One region of the Streptomyces sp. NBC_01445 genome, then DNA from elsewhere that is predicted to be linked to it. Evidence: riboswitches for the same ligand, from Rfam matches in the RefSeq annotation. Region 1 holds a riboswitch; each other region holds the start of a gene.
The links. A riboswitch is a leader RNA that binds a small molecule or an ion and turns the genes downstream of it on or off. The one in region 1 is predicted to bind cyclic di-AMP.
Positions count from the first base shown of each region.

Region 2: it holds a riboswitch for cyclic di-AMP, as region 1 does, so the genes downstream of both, OG574_RS37980 (C40 family peptidase) here and OG574_RS15645 (M23 family metallopeptidase) in region 1, are expected to answer to the same signal.
Region 3: it holds a riboswitch for cyclic di-AMP, as region 1 does, so the genes downstream of both, OG574_RS20830 (C40 family peptidase) here and OG574_RS15645 (M23 family metallopeptidase) in region 1, are expected to answer to the same signal.
Region 4: it holds a riboswitch for cyclic di-AMP, as region 1 does, so the genes downstream of both, OG574_RS12225 (M23 family metallopeptidase) here and OG574_RS15645 (M23 family metallopeptidase) in region 1, are expected to answer to the same signal.

Region 1 is NZ_CP109485.1:3,432,225-3,436,237, reverse strand. Features, by position in the region: gene OG574_RS15655 (M16 family metallopeptidase) at 1-59, shown strand, start outside; gene OG574_RS15650 (M16 family metallopeptidase) at 56-1,441, shown strand; cyclic di-AMP (ydaO/yuaA leader) riboswitch at 1,638-1,793, shown strand; gene OG574_RS15645 (M23 family metallopeptidase) at 1,807-2,595, shown strand; gene OG574_RS15640 (GntR family transcriptional regulator) at 2,857-3,543, shown strand; gene OG574_RS15635 (HPr family phosphocarrier protein) at 3,737-4,013, opposite strand, start outside.
Region 2 is NZ_CP109485.1:8,329,000-8,333,012, forward strand. Features, by position in the region: gene OG574_RS37955 (8-amino-7-oxononanoate synthase) at 1-166, shown strand, start outside; gene OG574_RS37960 (DUF397 domain-containing protein) at 150-386, opposite strand; gene OG574_RS37965 (helix-turn-helix domain-containing protein) at 396-1,277, opposite strand; gene OG574_RS37970 (ATP-binding protein) at 1,550-1,984, shown strand; gene OG574_RS37975 (DUF6328 family protein) at 2,006-2,563, opposite strand; gene OG574_RS37980 (C40 family peptidase) at 2,670-3,143, opposite strand; cyclic di-AMP (ydaO/yuaA leader) riboswitch at 3,147-3,324, opposite strand; gene OG574_RS37985 (hypothetical protein) at 3,678-3,986, opposite strand; gene OG574_RS37990 (ATP-dependent Clp protease proteolytic subunit) at 3,994-4,013, opposite strand, start outside.
Region 3 is NZ_CP109485.1:4,599,815-4,603,827, forward strand. Features, by position in the region: gene pcrA (DNA helicase PcrA) at 1-1,197, opposite strand, end outside; cyclic di-AMP (ydaO/yuaA leader) riboswitch at 1,451-1,614, shown strand; gene OG574_RS20830 (C40 family peptidase) at 1,623-2,780, shown strand; gene OG574_RS20835 (tellurite resistance/C4-dicarboxylate transporter family protein) at 2,808-3,755, shown strand; gene OG574_RS20840 (hypothetical protein) at 3,757-4,013, opposite strand, start outside.
Region 4 is NZ_CP109485.1:2,628,041-2,632,053, forward strand. Features, by position in the region: gene OG574_RS12215 (TetR/AcrR family transcriptional regulator) at 1-187, shown strand, start outside; gene OG574_RS12220 (SGNH/GDSL hydrolase family protein) at 326-1,117, opposite strand; gene OG574_RS12225 (M23 family metallopeptidase) at 1,323-2,129, opposite strand; cyclic di-AMP (ydaO/yuaA leader) riboswitch at 2,133-2,313, opposite strand; gene OG574_RS12230 (tyrosine-protein phosphatase) at 2,722-3,519, shown strand; gene OG574_RS12235 (DUF6126 family protein) at 3,550-3,723, opposite strand; gene OG574_RS12240 (helix-turn-helix domain-containing protein) at 3,720-4,013, opposite strand, start outside.

The DNA.
Region 1 (4,013 bases):
AGACCGTCGGCGAGACCGCAGACGCCATCGAGACCGCAGACAAGGAGGCCGGCAAGTGACCGAGCTCGCGACCATGGACTTCCACCCGCAGCCCCAGGCCGGCACGGCCAGGCCGTGGGCCTTCCCCGCGCCCGAGCGCGGCACCCTCGACAACGGCCTGACGGTGCTGCGCTGCCACCGCCCGGGCCAGCAGGTCGTCGCGGTCGAGATCAACCTCGAAGCGCCCCTGGAGGCCGAGCCCGCCGGGCTCGACGGCGTCGCCACCATCATGGCGAGGGCCTTCTCCGAAGGCACCGACAAGCTCGCCGCCGAGGAGTTCGCCGCCGAGCTGGAGCGCTGCGGCGCGACGTTCGACGCGCACGCCGACCACCCCGGCGTACGGGTCTCCCTGGAGGTGCCCGTCTCCCGCCTGCCGAAGGCGCTCGGCCTGCTCGCCGACGCCCTCAGGGCGCCCGCGTTCGCGGACAGCGAGATCGAACGCCTCGTGCGCAACCGCCTCGACGAGATCCCGCACGAGACGGCGAACCCGGGCCGCCGCGCCGCCAAGGAGCTCTCGAAGCAGCTCTTCCCGGCCACCGCGCGCATGTCCCGCCCGCGCCAGGGCACCGAGGAGACCGTCGCGGCCGTCGACGCGGAGGCCGTACGTGCCTTCTACGACCGGCACGTGCGCCCCGCCACGGCCACCGCGGTCGTCGTGGGCGACCTCGCGGGCCTCGACCTCGACGCGTTGCTCGCGGACACACTGGGCGCCTGGACGGGGAACACGGCCGAGCCGCGCCCCGTACCGCCCGTGACGGCCGACGACACCGGCCGTGTCGTCATCGTCGACCGGCCGGGCGCGGTGCAGACGCAGATCCTGATCGGCCGCGTCGGCGCCGACAAGCACGACCGGGTGTGGCCGGCGCAGGTGCTCGGCACGTACTGCCTGGGCGGCACCCTCACCTCCCGCCTGGACCGTGTCCTGCGCGAGGAGAAGGGATACACCTACGGCGTGCGGGCGTTCGGCCAGGTGCTGCGCTCGGCGCCGGACGGGACGGGCGTCGCGATGCTCGCCATCAGCGGCTCCGTGGACACGCCGAACACGGGTCCGGCGCTCGACGACCTCTGGAAGGTGCTGCGCACGCTCGCGGCGGAGGGCCTCACCGACGCCGAACGGGACGTGGCTGTACAGAATTTGGTGGGCGTCGCCCCGCTCAAGTTCGAGACCGCCGCGGCCGTCGCGGGGACGCTCGCCGACCAGGTCGAGCAGCACCTGCCGGACGACTTCCAGGCGGAGGTGTACCGGCGGCTCGCCGCGACGGGCACCGTGGAGGCCACCGCGGCCGTCGTGAGCGCCTTCCCGATGGACCGTCTGGTGACGGTGCTCGTCGGTGACGCCGCGCAGATCGAGGAGCCCGTCAGGGCGCTCGGCATCGGAGAGGTGACCGTCGTCACGGGCTGACCGTGACCGGTGTGCAACGAGGGGCCCCGGTGGGTGAGATGACCACCGGGGCCCCTGTTTGTCTGAATTGAACCAGTGGTTGCCTGTCTGCCCTGTGGCATGCGCTACAAAAGCCCGGTTCCGTTTGTTGATTGAAAGTTGCCCCGCTTAGCGTCGGTCCGGCTGTCCGCCAGAAGCACGCCGCGCCCGTGGCACCGGACAGTCATCGCCGAGTCCCCCAAGGCGCGAGCCGGGGGAGCCGGGGACCCACCGTCCCTGGGGTGAATCGGACGCCCTTCCCTGAAGGGGGTCCGTAGGAGACCTTCCTGCTCCGAACCCGTCAGCTAACCCGGTAGGCGAGAAGGAAGGAAAGGATCAGCCACCCCATGGCGTTCACCCGTGCGACCGGGAAGCACCGTCGCCCGAGCCGTCTCACGCGCACCACCGCGCAGGTCGCCGGCGTCGCCGCGCTCACCACGACCGGTGTCATCGGAGGCCTCGCCGCCCCCGCCTTCGCCGCCGACGACGCGGCTGTGGAGCAGACCGGCCTGACCAAGGCCATCGCCATCGGTGACTCCCTCGCGGAGCAGATCGACGCGCAGGCCGCCGCCCAGCAGCAGGCCGCCGACGAGGCCGCCGCGAAGAAGAAGGCCGAGGCCGAAGCCGAGAAGAAGGCCGAGGAGGACCGGCGCAAGGCAGCCGCCAAGGCCAAGGCCGAGCGCGAGGCCAAGGAGCGCGCCGCCCGTGCGGCCGAGCGCAAGCGCCTGAACGCCTTCGTCATTCCGGTCACCGGCTCGTACGTGTCCACCGCGTACAAAGCGAGCAGCGGCCTGTGGTCCTCCGGCAGCCACACCGGCATCGACTTCCACGCCGCCAGCGGCACCTCGGTCCACGCGGTGGGCGCGGGCACGGTCGTGGAGGCCGGCTGGGGCGGCGCCTACGGCAACAACATCGTCATCAAGATGAACGACGGTACGTACACGCAGTACGGCCACCTGTCGTCCATCGGTGTCTCCGTCGGCCGGACGGTCACCCCGGGGCAGCAGATAGGCCTCTCCGGAGCGACCGGCAACGTCACGGGCCCGCACCTCCACTTCGAGGCGCGCACGAGCCCCGAGTACGGCTCGGACATCGACCCCGTCGCGTACCTGCGCTCCCACGGCGTGAACGTCTGACCTTCGCCGCGCACCTCGCGAAGACGCACCGAATGCCCCGGCTCACCGAGCCGGGGCATTCGTCGTTCCCGGACCCGCTTGTTCCCGGCCCGCTTCTTCCTGACGCCGGTGTCCAAAAAATATCCATGGATTACGGCCTGCCGTCGGAAATTCGCGCCCGCTGGAATAGAGTCGCTGGACAGGCGAGCTGAACAGACGTCAATCGCGCTGTACGGGCGACTATCGACCGCGTTTCGCGGGGATTAAGGCGGAGGTCGGGGCATGCGCATTCCGGCGCACTCGGTATGCACGGCGATCCGCGACGACATCGTCTCCGGTGTCTACGAGCGCGGCGGCAGACTCACCGAGGAGGTGCTCGCCCGCCGCTACGGCGTCTCGCGCGTCCCCGTGCGCGAGGCATTGCGCACGCTGGAGGCCGAGGGCTTCGTCGTCACCCGCAGGCACGCGGGTGCGTGCGTCGCCGAACCCTCCGCGCAGGAGGCGGCGGATCAGCTGGAGATCCGCATGCTCCTCGAACCGCTCGCAGCGGCCCGCGCCGCGCAGCGCCGCACCGAGGCGCACCTGAAGGTCCTGCGGGGCCTGGTAAGGCTCGGCCAAGAGCGCTCCAGGCGAGGTCAGAGCGAGGATCTGCGCTCGCTGGGCAGTTGGTTCCACGAGACGCTGGCGCAGGCGTCCGGCAGCCCGGGGCTGATCACGATGCTCACCCAGCTCCGCCACAAGATCGCGTGGATGTACACCGTCGAGCAGCCCGCGCGGCCCGCCGACTCCTGGGCCGAGCACGGGGCGATCGTCGACGCCGTGGCGCGCGGTGACGTGGAGCGCGCGCGGGCGCTCACGGCGCAGCACACGGAGCGCGCCGCGGCCGCTCACCGCATGCGCGCCCCCCGTGCGGGTGGCCGTGTGAGGACTTCGCAACATCCCGTCAACACAGTGGGGCTTCAGCATTAACAGAGGCGCCGTATACAAAGAGGGCGGCTCATTTCCAGGGGCTCTGTTTCCGCTGCCCCGGAATTCTGAGAACAGAGCCGCAGAAAGCAAAAGGGTCTGCTCGGAAAATCCGAACAGACCCTTTATGCGGCGCGATCTTCTGTGAGCAGGAGACGGCGCCCAAGAATCGGGAGACCCGGTACAGGGGCCCGTACTAGACGGTCTCGGGAAGCTCCTCGAGCCCCTCGGCGACCAGCTTGGCCAGACGGTCGAGCGCGATGTCCGCACCCTCGACGTCGGAGGCCAGGACGATCTCCTCGCCGCCGCCGGCACCCAGGCCGAGCACCGCGAGCATGGAGGCGGCGTTGACGGGGCTGCCGTCGGCCTTGGCGATCGTCACGGGGACGCCGGCCGCCGTGGCCGCGCGGACGAAGATGGAGGCGGGGCGGGCGTGAAGGCCCTCGGCCCAGCCGACGTTGACGCGGCGCTCA
Region 2 (4,013 bases), 4.9 Mb from region 1:
CGAAGCCGGCCTCGCCGTCGGCTGCTTCCGGCCGCCGTCCGTGCCGGACGGCATTTCACGGCTGCGGCTGACCGCCCGCGCCGACCTGACCGACGATCAAATCGCCGAGGCCGTACGGGTGATCAGCCGCAACGCTCCCGACTCGGCGTTCACCGCAAGGAGCTGAGGAACCCCTCCCAGGCGGAGGGCGAGAACAGCAGGGCGGGTCCGGCCGTGCGCTTGGAATCGCGCACCGCGAGGAGTCCGGCCGAAGGGCCGTGGTGCAGCGGAGCCGTCTCGACGCAGTTGTTCATTCCGGTGCTTCGGCTGCTTCGCCGCCATGACGCGTCGTGCAGAGAGGTGCTGGGAACCGCGGCGGATGGTACGTACCGAGGCAGAGCTGACATGGTGCCTCCTTACGTGCGTTCACTGTCCGGTGGGGGGTGCGCTCCGGCGATCCCGGTGATGAAATCCAGTGAGTCCCCGGGCGAAAGGGCGTGGATCCGAAGGGCGTCGAAGGCGTCCGTGTACGCCTTGAGGTCTTCTTTCCGCTCGAGGTAGAGGCTACTCGTCAAATGGTCGAGAACTACTACGTCCAGATCAGAAGTGTTCGGAAATGAGAACACAACGAAAGGGCCGGTTAGTCCGACATGCTCCCCCGCGGTGAACGGCAATACCTGTAGCCGCACATGGGGAAGCTTCGCCACGGCGGCGAGATGACGCAGCTGCTCCGCCATCACCCGGGGACCGCCCACCGGCCGCCGCAGCACCGCCTCGTCGAGTACCGCGCTGAGCCGCAGCGGCGACGCCGAACGCAGCACGTCCTGTCGGGCGATCCGCACCTCGACCAGGGCGTCGACCTGCCCGTCCGGCAGCCCGTCGAGCGCGGCCCTGGTTACCGCACGCGCGTAGTCGGGCGTCTGGAGAAGGCCCGGCACGACGGACGTCTCGACCGTCCTGACCCGGCACGCCTGCGACTCCAGGCTGATGAAGTCCCGGTAGGCGGGCGGCAGAAGGCCCCGGTAGGCGTGCCACCAGTGCTGGCCGCCGTCGTCCCCCGACCCGGCCAGCGCGACCAGTAGGTCCCGTATGCCGGGGTCCGTGACCTCGAACGCGTCGAGCAGGAGGCGTACGTCCGACGCTTTCACGCCGCTGCGGCCGGTCTCGATACGGCTCACTTTCGACTGGTGCCAGCCGACGAGCCGGGCCGTCTCGCCACTGGTGAACCCCGCGCGGGCGCGCAGCGCGCGCAGCTCCGCGCCGAGCCTGCGGCGGCGCACCGCCGGACCGTGTTTCATTCTGTCTCCTCGGACCTGCGGCCCGGCTCCTTCCGGCCCGGCGGATCGTGTTCCGAGCCGACGGTAGAGGAAGCCGGCGGCGTACGCCCAAATGCGGTCCACCAACGCAGAGTTCACCGCTTCGAGCGACAGATATATGCATATCTCGGGGGATCGGCTCCACTGGAGGAGCGGGAGTGGCAGTCTGGCGCGAAGCACCAGTCCGGGGGTCGCCTCGAGTCATCCGCCATGTGTCGGATTCAGGCCCCGGCGAAAAAAGGGACGACGTCGCCATGGCAGATCACCAGGAAGCATCCGTCACTCTGCCGAGCGATCCTGCCTCGGTCTCGTCGGCCCGCACATATGTCGGTGACGTACTCGCCGAATGGGGCATGCCGCGGGACGCGGAAACAGCCGACACGGTCCGGCTCATCGTCTCCGAACTCGCCACGAACGCCGTGATGCACACCCGCGGGCAGTCGCCGGTCTTCACCGTCGACGTGCAGCTGGAGCGCGACGAACACCTGCGCATCGGCGTCACGGACAGCCACCCGTGCTACCCGAAGCGGCTCCCGGCCGCCGTCCAGCAGGACAACGGGCGCGGCATGGTGATCATCCGCTGTCTGACCTCCGAGTGCGGCGGAAGCCTGTCGGTCAGGCCCACCCCCGAGGGCGGCAAGACCGTGTGGATCGCCCTGCCGTGGACGGTCCCCGTCCAGTCGGTGTGAAGGCCGGCTGCGGTGGCGCGGCTACGGGGACGGGGTGCCCGTCTTCTCCTGCGCCCGCGTGAGTGAGCGCCGCACCAGACGCGGCAGCACGCCCCACAGGCCCGCACAGACCGCGAACGTGCCCGCCCCGGCCGCGATGCCCGCCGCCCGCCCCGCGGTGACGTCCACGACGAGCAGCACGGACCCGGCCAGGGCGAGCATCAGAACGCCCAGGCCGACCGCGGCGAGCCGCGAGGACATCTGCACGATCTGCGGTTTGGCACCCCGCCCGAAGAGCGCGCGGTGCAGCGCCGCGGGCGCCGTGAACAGCGCGGCGGCGAGCACCGCGAGCAGCAGCGTCGCGATGTACGTCGCGCGCTGCACGCCGTCCAGTGCCGGGAACCTTGGAGTGAACGCCAGCGTCAGCAGGAACGCGAAGAGGATCTGCACGCCCGTCTGGGTGACTCTCAGCTCCTGGAGCAGCTCGCCGAAGTTCCGGTCCGCGCGCTCCAGCGGCGTCTCGTGCCGGTCCCGCCCCACGCTCCTGGGACCTGAGTTGCGTGGGGCATCCTCGTCGCCGGCCGGTCGGTCCTCGTCCATACGACCACGAGTACCCCATCGCGCGGTTCCGAGACGGCCGGGGAGGGCGCGTGCACCCGGTAACGCCTGACGGGCCGCCAGGGCCCCAGGAGCCCGTCAGGTGGCGCTACCGCACGCGCCCGTACCAGACGCTCTTCGTCCAGATCCGCTGGAGCCGCACCACGTCACCGGTCTTCGGCGAGTGCCAGATCCTTCCCTTCCCGGCGTAGATGCCGACGTGGTAGACGCCGCGGCCCGAATGGAAGAAGACCAGGTCACCGCGTTTGCGATGGGACGCGGAGACATGGCGGGTCTTGTTGTACTGCTGGGCGGCGGTACGGGGCAGCTTCTTGCCCACTCGCTTGAACGAGTAGACCGTCAGGCCCGAGCAGTCGAACCTGTGCGGTCCTGAGGCGCCCCACTGGTAGGGGCTTCCCTTCCTTGATGCCGCGATCTGGAGAGCCTTCGTCGCAGGTGGCGAGGCCTCCGCTTCGGGCGTGGCTCCTGGGACCAGCAGGCTGCCGCCCGCTACGGCGAGCGTGAGGGCCGAGGCGGTGCCGGCCCGGGTCAGCAGCGACGGGACACGATTGAGCGCAGTCATGCGCAACCCTTCGTCAGCCGCCTGTGAAGGATGACCTGTCGGATTCGGGCTGGCGAAGTTGCCCGGCCGCGAAGTGCGGCTTCACCCCAAGGGCCGGCCCGGAAAACAGCTCCGGCGGCCCGTCGTGCCTGGGTCCTCCACTCCTGCCGATCCACTTCTGTCGACCTGGCATCCGTACGGCGGCAGGACTCGGCGTCCGCACGGACCGCCCCGCCGCGGCGGCGGGGGCTTGTCGTCGGAAGGGATCTTCACGCACAAACACCGCGAACGCAGAGCGGAATCGGCGTTGTGTGAGTGTCCTCACGAGTGATCCAATCGGGTGGACAGCACACTTCTCCACCCCGGTGCGGGGGTCCCAACGAGCCCCGCACCAGCAGCGGAAGGCGGAATTCCCGACTTCGCGTAGGCGTTCCGCGCAACTTTTCCGGTTCGCATGTGCGAGTACCGGCTACGCCGTATGTGGGTACCTCTTCTGGTCCGTTTCGACCCCGGCCCGGACGGTTCGGATCGATCGCTTCGGTCTTGAACGGACCGTCAATTGACCGACTCCGGCGGCACTGTGACCCGTTGTGTCCTCCTTTCTCCGTCCAGGAGCCGCAAAGCCCGAGCCAGCGTCGTCGCGTGGAGCTCGGCCTCGCCCCGCTGATGCATGAGCGTCAGGGCGTCCCTGAGCGCCGTCGCCCCGCCGACGAGTGCTTGCGCGGCCCGGAGTCCGCCATACGTGTGGTCGCTCCTGGCCGGGTTGATCCTTCCGAGCAGGTCGACCACTTCCAGATAGCGGTCGAGGAGTTCGCACTCGGCGCGCGTCAGCGCGGGCAGCGGGGGCAGCTCGGGCGGCAGCATCGCCGGGTCACCTGGCGCCGTGGCCCG
Region 3 (4,013 bases), 1.2 Mb from region 1:
GATCTGCGCGCCCGCGCCCGCGTTCGTCCACAGGTTCTTGGGGCGACGGGATTCGTTGCGCTCGATGACCGCGTTGGCCGCGGAGAGGATGGTCTGCGTCGAGCGGTAGTTCTGCTCCAGCAGGATCGTTGTCGCGTCGGGGTAGTCCTCCTCGAACTGGAGGATGTTCCGGATGGTGGCTCCGCGGAACGCGTAGATCGACTGGTCGGCGTCACCCACGACGCACAGCTCGGCCGGCGGGAGGTCGTCCGCGCGGGGCGGCTCGTCCTCCCCGCGGCCGCTGTCGGCCGACCCCACCAGCTCCCTGACCAGCGCGTACTGCGCGTGGTTCGTGTCCTGGTACTCGTCGACCAGGACGTGGCGGAAGCGGCGGCGGTAGTGCTCGGCGACGTCCGGGAAGGCGCGCAGGAGGTGCACCGTCGTCATGATCAGGTCGTCGAAGTCCAGCGCGTTCGCCTCGCGGAGGCGGGACTGGTACATCGCATAGGCCTGGGCGAGGGTCTTCTCGAAGCCGTCGGCGGCCTGAGCCGCGAAGTCCTCCTCGTCGATCAGCTCGTTCTTCAGGTTCGAGATCTTGGCGCTGAACGACTTCGGCGGGAACTTCTTGGGGTCCAGGTCGAGGTCGCGGCAGACCAGGGCCATGAGGCGCTTGGAGTCGGCGGCGTCGTAGATCGAGAACGACGATGTGAAGCCGAGCTTCTTCGACTCGCGGCGCAGGATGCGGACGCAGGCGCTGTGGAACGTCGACACCCACATCGCGTTCGCCCGCGGGCCGACGAGGGACTCGACGCGCTCCTTCATCTCGCCCGCGGCCTTGTTCGTGAACGTGATCGCGAGGATCTGGCCGGGGTGCACACCGCGCTCGCCGAGGAGGTAAGCGATGCGGTGCGTGAGCACGCGGGTCTTGCCGGAACCCGCGCCCGCCACGATGAGCAGCGGGGAGCCGCCGTGGACGACGGCCGCCTTCTGGTTCTCGTTCAGCCCGTCGAGGAGCGCCGCCGGGTCGAGCGCCGGGCGTGGGGCGCCGTCCCGGTAGTACTCGTCTCTGGCCGGGGGCACGTCGAACTTCCCGTCGAACAAGTCGTCCGGAACATGCTCCGGAGCCGTGTCGTCCTCGGGCGGCGGCGGGGCATGCTCCTCACTGGCCTTCGAAGCCGTGAGGTCCGCCAGGAAGCTGTCGTCAAAGAGGCTGCTCATCGCTCTACGAGTCTAGGCCGCCCCACTGACACCCACGGCCGTCCCGGAAACTTCCCCCGACTTCACGCGCCCGGCCACCTCTCGTAGTGCGGTAATTACCCTCAGCGAGGGTTACCGGAGGTCACGAACAAGATTGCCGAAGGTCACGAAAATGTATCGGGCATATCGAACATCAACCTTCACAGCAGCCACACGAGTTGGCTAGCGTGCTCCGCGGGCCGCCCGTCCCCCCGCCGGCAACCGCGCCGCGAGCGGGTCGCCCCCGCTGAGTTCAGTACGCCGAGAGGCATGAAACCGGGGACCCACGACCTTTGGGGTGAATCGGCCGACGACCCGTCAGGGCACGGCCGTAGGGCAGCCTTCCGAATCTCCGCCCGAACCCGACAGCTAACCCGGTAGGCGGTCATGGGAAGGAGACGCGACCCTTGGCGTCGCACCGCAAGCCGCGCACCAGAACAGCCGGCCCCCGCACGGCCCCCGTCGCCGGCATCACCACGGCGGCCCTCACCTCCATTGCCCTGCTCTCGCAGACCGCGACCGCCGCCCCCTCGGCGCCGCCGAAGCCGAGCCTGGAAGAGGTCCAGAAGAAGGTCGACACCCTCTACCACCAGGCGGGCGTGGCCACGGAGAAGTACAACGCGGCCAAGGAGCGCACCACCAAGCAGCAGAAGCGCGTCGGCGAGCTGCTCGACGACGTCGCGCAGCGCACCGAGAAGCTCAACAAGGCCCGCCAGGAGCTCGGCACCTTCGCCGCGGCCCAGTACCGCACGGGCGCCGTCTCCGACACCGCGACGCTGCTCCTCGCCGACGACGCGCAGGACTACTTCGACCAGGACCAGCTGATGAGCCGGCTCACGAGCCGCCAGAAGAAGGCCGTCGACGACTACCAGACCGAGCAGGCCGCCACCACGAAGAAGCGCACGGAGGCGGCCAAGAGCCTGGAGACGCTGACCACTTCGCAGGCCACGCTCAAGAGCACGAAGAGGGACGTCCAGCAGAAGCTCGGTGACGCCCGCGAACTCCTGTCGAAGCTGACCGCCGAGGAGAAGGCGCGGCTCGCGGCGATCGAGAAGAAGAAGCAGGAGGCCGCCAGGAAGAAGGCGGAGGAGCTGGCGCGTCAGCAGGCCGAGGCGGAGGCCAAGCGCAAGGCGGCCGAGGAGGCGCGCCAGAAGGAGAACCCGGGCACCGGCACCGGTTCGGGGACGGGCTCCGGGAGCACCAGCGGCGGTTACGCCACCAAGGCCGCGAAGGTCATCGACTTCGCCGAGTCCCAGATGGGCAAGCCGTACGTGTGGGGCGCCACGGGCCCGGACTCGTACGACTGCTCGGGCCTTACGCAGGCCGCGTGGAAGGCGGCCGGCATCACGCTGCCGCGCACGACCTGGGACCAGGTCAAGGTCGGCACGACCGTCACCACGGCCGACGCCAAGCCCGGTGACCTGGTTTTCTTCTACGACGACATCAGCCACGTCGGCATCTACATAGGCGACGGCAAGATGATCCACGCGCCGAAGCCGGGCGCGAACGTCCGCGTCGAGTCGATCTACTACATGCCGATCCACAGCGTGGTGCGCCCGGCCTGACCGCCTTCGTGGGGTTACGTTCGGGCGGTGCGCGGCCCGAACGCAACCCCACGTCCCGGACCCACGTGGTCCCAGCTCCCTCCGGCCGCCGGCGCCGCCGTCATGGCCACCGGCATCATTTCGGTCGGCCTGCGACTGACCGGTTACTCGGTGCTGTCCGGCATCATGCTGGTGCTCGCCGCCGCCCTCTGGCTGCTCCTCGCGGCGGACTTCGCGAACCGGCTGGTGCGGGAGCGCGACCGCTGGGAGTCCGAGGCGGACACCCCGCCCGCGCTCACCGCGGTCGCGGCGACGGCCGTCCTCGGCACCCGGATCTCCATGTTCGGCTGGCAGACCCTGGCAGAGGCGCTCCTTGCCCTGGCCGCGCTCGTCTGGCCGGTGCTCCTGATCAACGTCGTGCGGCACTGGAAGCCGCGGATGCCGGGGGCCGTGTTCCTCGGCTGTGTCGCGACGGAGGGGCTCGTCGTCCTGGCGGCGACGCTCGCGCCCGCGGTCGGCGCGCACTGGCTCGCGTTCACCGGGATGGTGCTCTTCTGGGGCGGGATCATCCTGTACTGCTTGGCGCTGCTCCACTTCGACCTGCGCGAGGTGGCCTCCGGCGCCGGGGACCACTGGGTCGCGGGCGGCGCGCTCGCCATCTCCGCACTCGCCGCGTCGAAGCTCGTCGCGACGGGCCTGTGGAACAGTGACGACACGGACGTCCTGCGCACCATGAGCTTCCTGCTGCTCGCGCTCGATGTGGTCTGGTACGTCGTGCTGGCGCTGGCGGAGGTGCGGTGGCCCAGGCCGCGTTACGACGTGCGGCGCTGGTCGACGGTCTTCCCGATGGGAATGACAGCGGCGGCGGCACTGTCCGTGAGCGCCGCCGCCGATGTGCCCTGGCTCAAGGGGCCGGGGCAGGTCCTGGTGTGGATCGCGGTGGCCGCGTGGCTCGCCACCCTGTTCGGGACGTTCAGGTCCCGAACAGCCGCCTGACTCAGGTCCAAAGGACCGCGATGAAGATGTTCGCGGTGGTCAGGAGGCCGACGAGGCCGAACAGCCCCTTGTCCACCTTCTCGTCGTCCCGCTTCACGTACACGAGGCCGAGGATCACGATCAGCAGCGCGAGCTTCACGCCGATCTTGATGTTGTTGACGGTGTTGTCGTCCGCCTGGTTCAGACCCACCAGGACGACACCCGTGACCAGCATGGTCAGCGCGCCGTGCAGCATCGCCGGGACGAACCGGGCCGTTC
Region 4 (4,013 bases), 800 kb from region 1:
CCCGGACCCGGCCGGCGCCGCGCTGCGCCTGACGGCGCTCCTCGACGGGCTCGCGGTCCAGATGACCGCGTACACGGGGACGGTTTCGCGGACCCGCATGCAGGAGTGGGTGGACGACGCGCTGGCCCGCGAGCTGGGACTTGAGCGGGCGGACCTGACGGCAACGACGCCGGCTGCGACGAGCTGACGGCGGCGCGACGTCGGGCTCCCCATAGGGGGAGCACGGGGTGGCCCCCGGAGACAGGGAGCACGGGGTGGCCCCAGGGGAAATGCGCGGGGGAGCCGCCCCCAAAGGCAAGCTCCCCCATGACGCGCGCCGTTCCCGTCAGAGCGGCAGCAAGTCCGGCCGCTTCGCCGCCACATGATCCCCGGACGACTCGCCCCGCAGCCGTCGGCCGATCCACGGCACCAGGAACTCCCGTGCCCAGTGGATGTCGTCGCGCCGCACCTCCAGCGTGCCGCGCGGCGGCTGCGCCGGCCACGGCTGGTCCGGGTCCGCCGGCACCTCGACGCCGAGCGCCTGCCCCGCCCGCAGCGCGACCCGCGTGTGCCCCTCGGGCGAGAGGTGCAGCCGGTCGTCGTCCCAAGCACGGCGGTCCTGGACGGTCTTGAGGGACCACAGGTCGAGCACCGGGCAGCCGTAGCGGTCGGCGACCGCGCGCACATGCCCGTTGTACGTCGCAATCTTGCCGCGCAGATGCTTGAGGACCGGGACGTCCCGGGTGTCGAAGCCGGTGGTCACCATGACCGTGCCGACGGCGGAGGTCAGCCGGGCCACGGCCTTCTCGAAGCGCTCCGCGACGTCGTCGGGGTCGGTGCCGGGACGGATGATGTCGTTGCCGCCGGCGGCGAAGGTCACCAGGTCCGGGGCGAGTTCCACGGCGCGCGGGAGCTGGTCCTCCACGATCTGGTCGAGGAGCTTGCCGCGCACGGCGAGGTTCGCGTACCGGAAGGAGTGCTCGGGGGTCCGGTCGTCCAGGAGGACGGCGAGACGGTCGGCCCAGCCCACGAAGGCCCCGTCCGGACCGGGGTCCCCGACGCCTTCGGTGAAGCTGTCCCCCACCGCCGCGTAGGACCGAATCGTGCCGCCGCTGAGTGATCTCGATTCGTTTGCCACGACCACACATCTTTCACCCTGCGATGTGACCTACGCGACCGTAGGAAGGGGTTGACGGGGCGTGATATAGCCCACCTGGTCAGTTTCGCGATTTCAGGAATACGACGGGGATGCGGAGGAGGCTGCGCCGAAGGGGCGGGCCCGGAACCGGACCCGCCCCTTCACGTCACACCGTCAGGGTCGGAACGACGTCACATCGTCGGAGTCAGAGCGAGACCCCGTGCGCACGGAGGTACGCGACCGGGTCCACGTCCGAGCCGTAGCTCGGGGTGGTGCGGATCTCGAAGTGCAGGTGCGGTCCCGTGACATTGCCGGTCGCGCCGGAGAGGCCGATCTGCTGGCCCTCGGTCACGGTCTGCCCGGACGAGACGGAGAGGGACGACATGTGGGCGTACTGCGAGTACTTGCCGTCGGCGTGCTGGATGACGACCTCGTTGCCGTACGCGCCGTCAAGGCCGGCCGACACGACGGTACCCGCGGCGATGGCCTTGAGCGGGGTGCCCGTCGGGATCACGAAGTCGACACCGGTGTGGTAGCCGCTGGACCACATGGCGCCCGCGGTCTTGTACGCCGTACCGATGGAGGCGCCCTGGACGGGCAGCGTGTAGCCGGCACCAGTGGTGGTCGCCGCCGCGGCCTTGGGCGCGGAGGCCTGAGTGGCGGTGGCCGCGGCCTTCTGGCCGATCGTCAGCTTCAGGCCCGGGTGGATCACGGACGGGTCGCCGCCGATGACCGAGCGGTTGTCGGAGTAGAGCTTCTTCCAGCCGCCGCTGACGTTCTGCTCGTCGGCGATCTTCGAAAGGGTGTCCCCGCCCTTGACGGCGTAGGTCTTGGCAGCGGCGGGAGCGGCCGCGGCCTTCACGACCGAGTGAGCGGCCGCGGGAGTCGCGGCGTGGGCGCCGGTGGCACCCATCAGCGGCAGCGCGAGCGCGGCGCCACCCACTCCGGCAACGACGATCACGCGTGCGAAGCCCTGGGACTTGGGACGGCGGTGCTTACCCTTCGCGGGCATGGGGATTCCTCTCCGTCGCCTGCGAGGTGAGCTGTCGGGTTCGGGCTGGAGCTGCCCGGCCGTGCCCCTTTCGGGCACGGCTTCACCCCGAGCCGTGGCCGGTGTGCCGGATACGGCGGTCTACCTGGGTCCCCCGCTCCTGCCGAGCACGGATCGATGTGCGGATTCCGGGCGGCGGCAGGATGAGGCGGTCCGTCCGGATTGCGCTGAACGTAAGCGAGCGGGGAGCGCGGGGACAAGGCGCGAAATCCCTTGGACAGCCCGGTTCTTGATCCTTAAACGGCGTTTTCCGGAAAAGGACGTCACGCTCCGTCTATTTACGATCTTTGCGACTGCGATACCTGCTGGAAATACATTCGGCTCCGCCGCCACACACGGTCACCGCTATGACCCTGCTCACCTATCGGCTACCATATGGTGCCATTTCAGAGTTAGTTACCCCGTACGCCATGATTGCCTATCTATCGGTTCATTTCGGGCATTCGATACGCAATCGCCTGCCGCCTCTCACATGGTTGCCCCTGGCAGCCATGTCGTATCGTCGAAGGCGCCCGCAGGCGAGCAGCGCCGCGGCCGACCGGGAGGAGCCCCCGTGACGCAGCAGGTCCCGTCCACCGAGCCCGAGTTGGCCGGAGTGCGCAACTTCCGCGATGTGGGTGGCCTCCCGACTGTGGACGGCCGTCGGGTCAAGCAGGGCGTGCTGTTCCGCAGCGGTCACCTCGCGCACGCCACGGATGAGGACGCCGCGTTCCTCTCCTCGCTCGGGCTGCACACGATCTTCGACTTCCGCAACGCCGCCGACCAGCGCCTCGAAGGCCCTGACGTCACGCTGCCCGGCGTGCGGAACGTGAACCTGCCGCTGACCGACCCCGCGGACGGGGCCGAGTTCTGGCAGATGGTGCGCGACGGCAACCTCGACGAGCTGCGCGCCGCCCTCTCCGAGGGCCAGGCCGCGGACCGCATGATCACGTCGTACCGGGCGATCATCGCGGAGCGCACCGCCGAGCACAGCCAGGTGCTGCACTCCCTCGCCGAGGACAGCGTGCCCGCGCTCATGCACTGCGCGGCCGGCAAGGACCGCGCGGGCCTCTCGATAGCGGTCACGCTCCTGGCCGTGGGTGTGGAGCGCGACGCCATCGAGGCGGACTACCTGGAGTCGAACGCGGCACACCGCCGCTACAAGGTGCACCGCAGCAGCGCCTCGAAGGACGCGATGTCCCCCGAGGTCATGGAGCTGCTGAGCCCCCTGTTCGACGCCCGCGCCACATACCTGGCCGCCGCCTTCGAGACGGTCGCAAAGACGTGGGGTTCCACCGACCGCTACCTGGAGGAGGGCCTCAAGCTGTCCCCCGCCCAGCGCGAGCGGCTGCGCGAGCGCCTTCTCGACTGAGGCCGGGACCGACAGGCCGAGTGAGGGGCGTCACCCTCGTGACGCCCCCAGCGTGAAGAGCAGATAGATGAAGCCCGCGACGAGGTGCCCGGCGAAGACGTAGACGAGCAGGCGCACCCAGATGCCGCGCGGGAGCTTGTCCTCGATGTCACGCCGGGCGGGCTGCCGCTCGGGCTCGGTCACGTCGTTGGGCTCTGCGCTCATCGAGGGCCTCCCTGGGGCCGTTCGCCGCCGCCCGCCGCCGGGCCGAGACACAGCGCGGCGGACGGGCTCTGCAGCAGGGTGTGTACGAAGAGGAGCTCGGCGCCGTCGCGGTCGGCGGCGGCGATCCGGTGCGGGGTGAGCGAGTCGAAGTGCGCGCTGTCCCCGGGCGCGAGCGCGTACGCGGTGTCCCCGAGCCGCAGCCGCAGCCGCCCTTCGAGGACGTACAGCCACTCCTCACCGGGGTGGACGCGCACGATGTCGCCCTGGGCGCCGAACGGCACATGGACGCG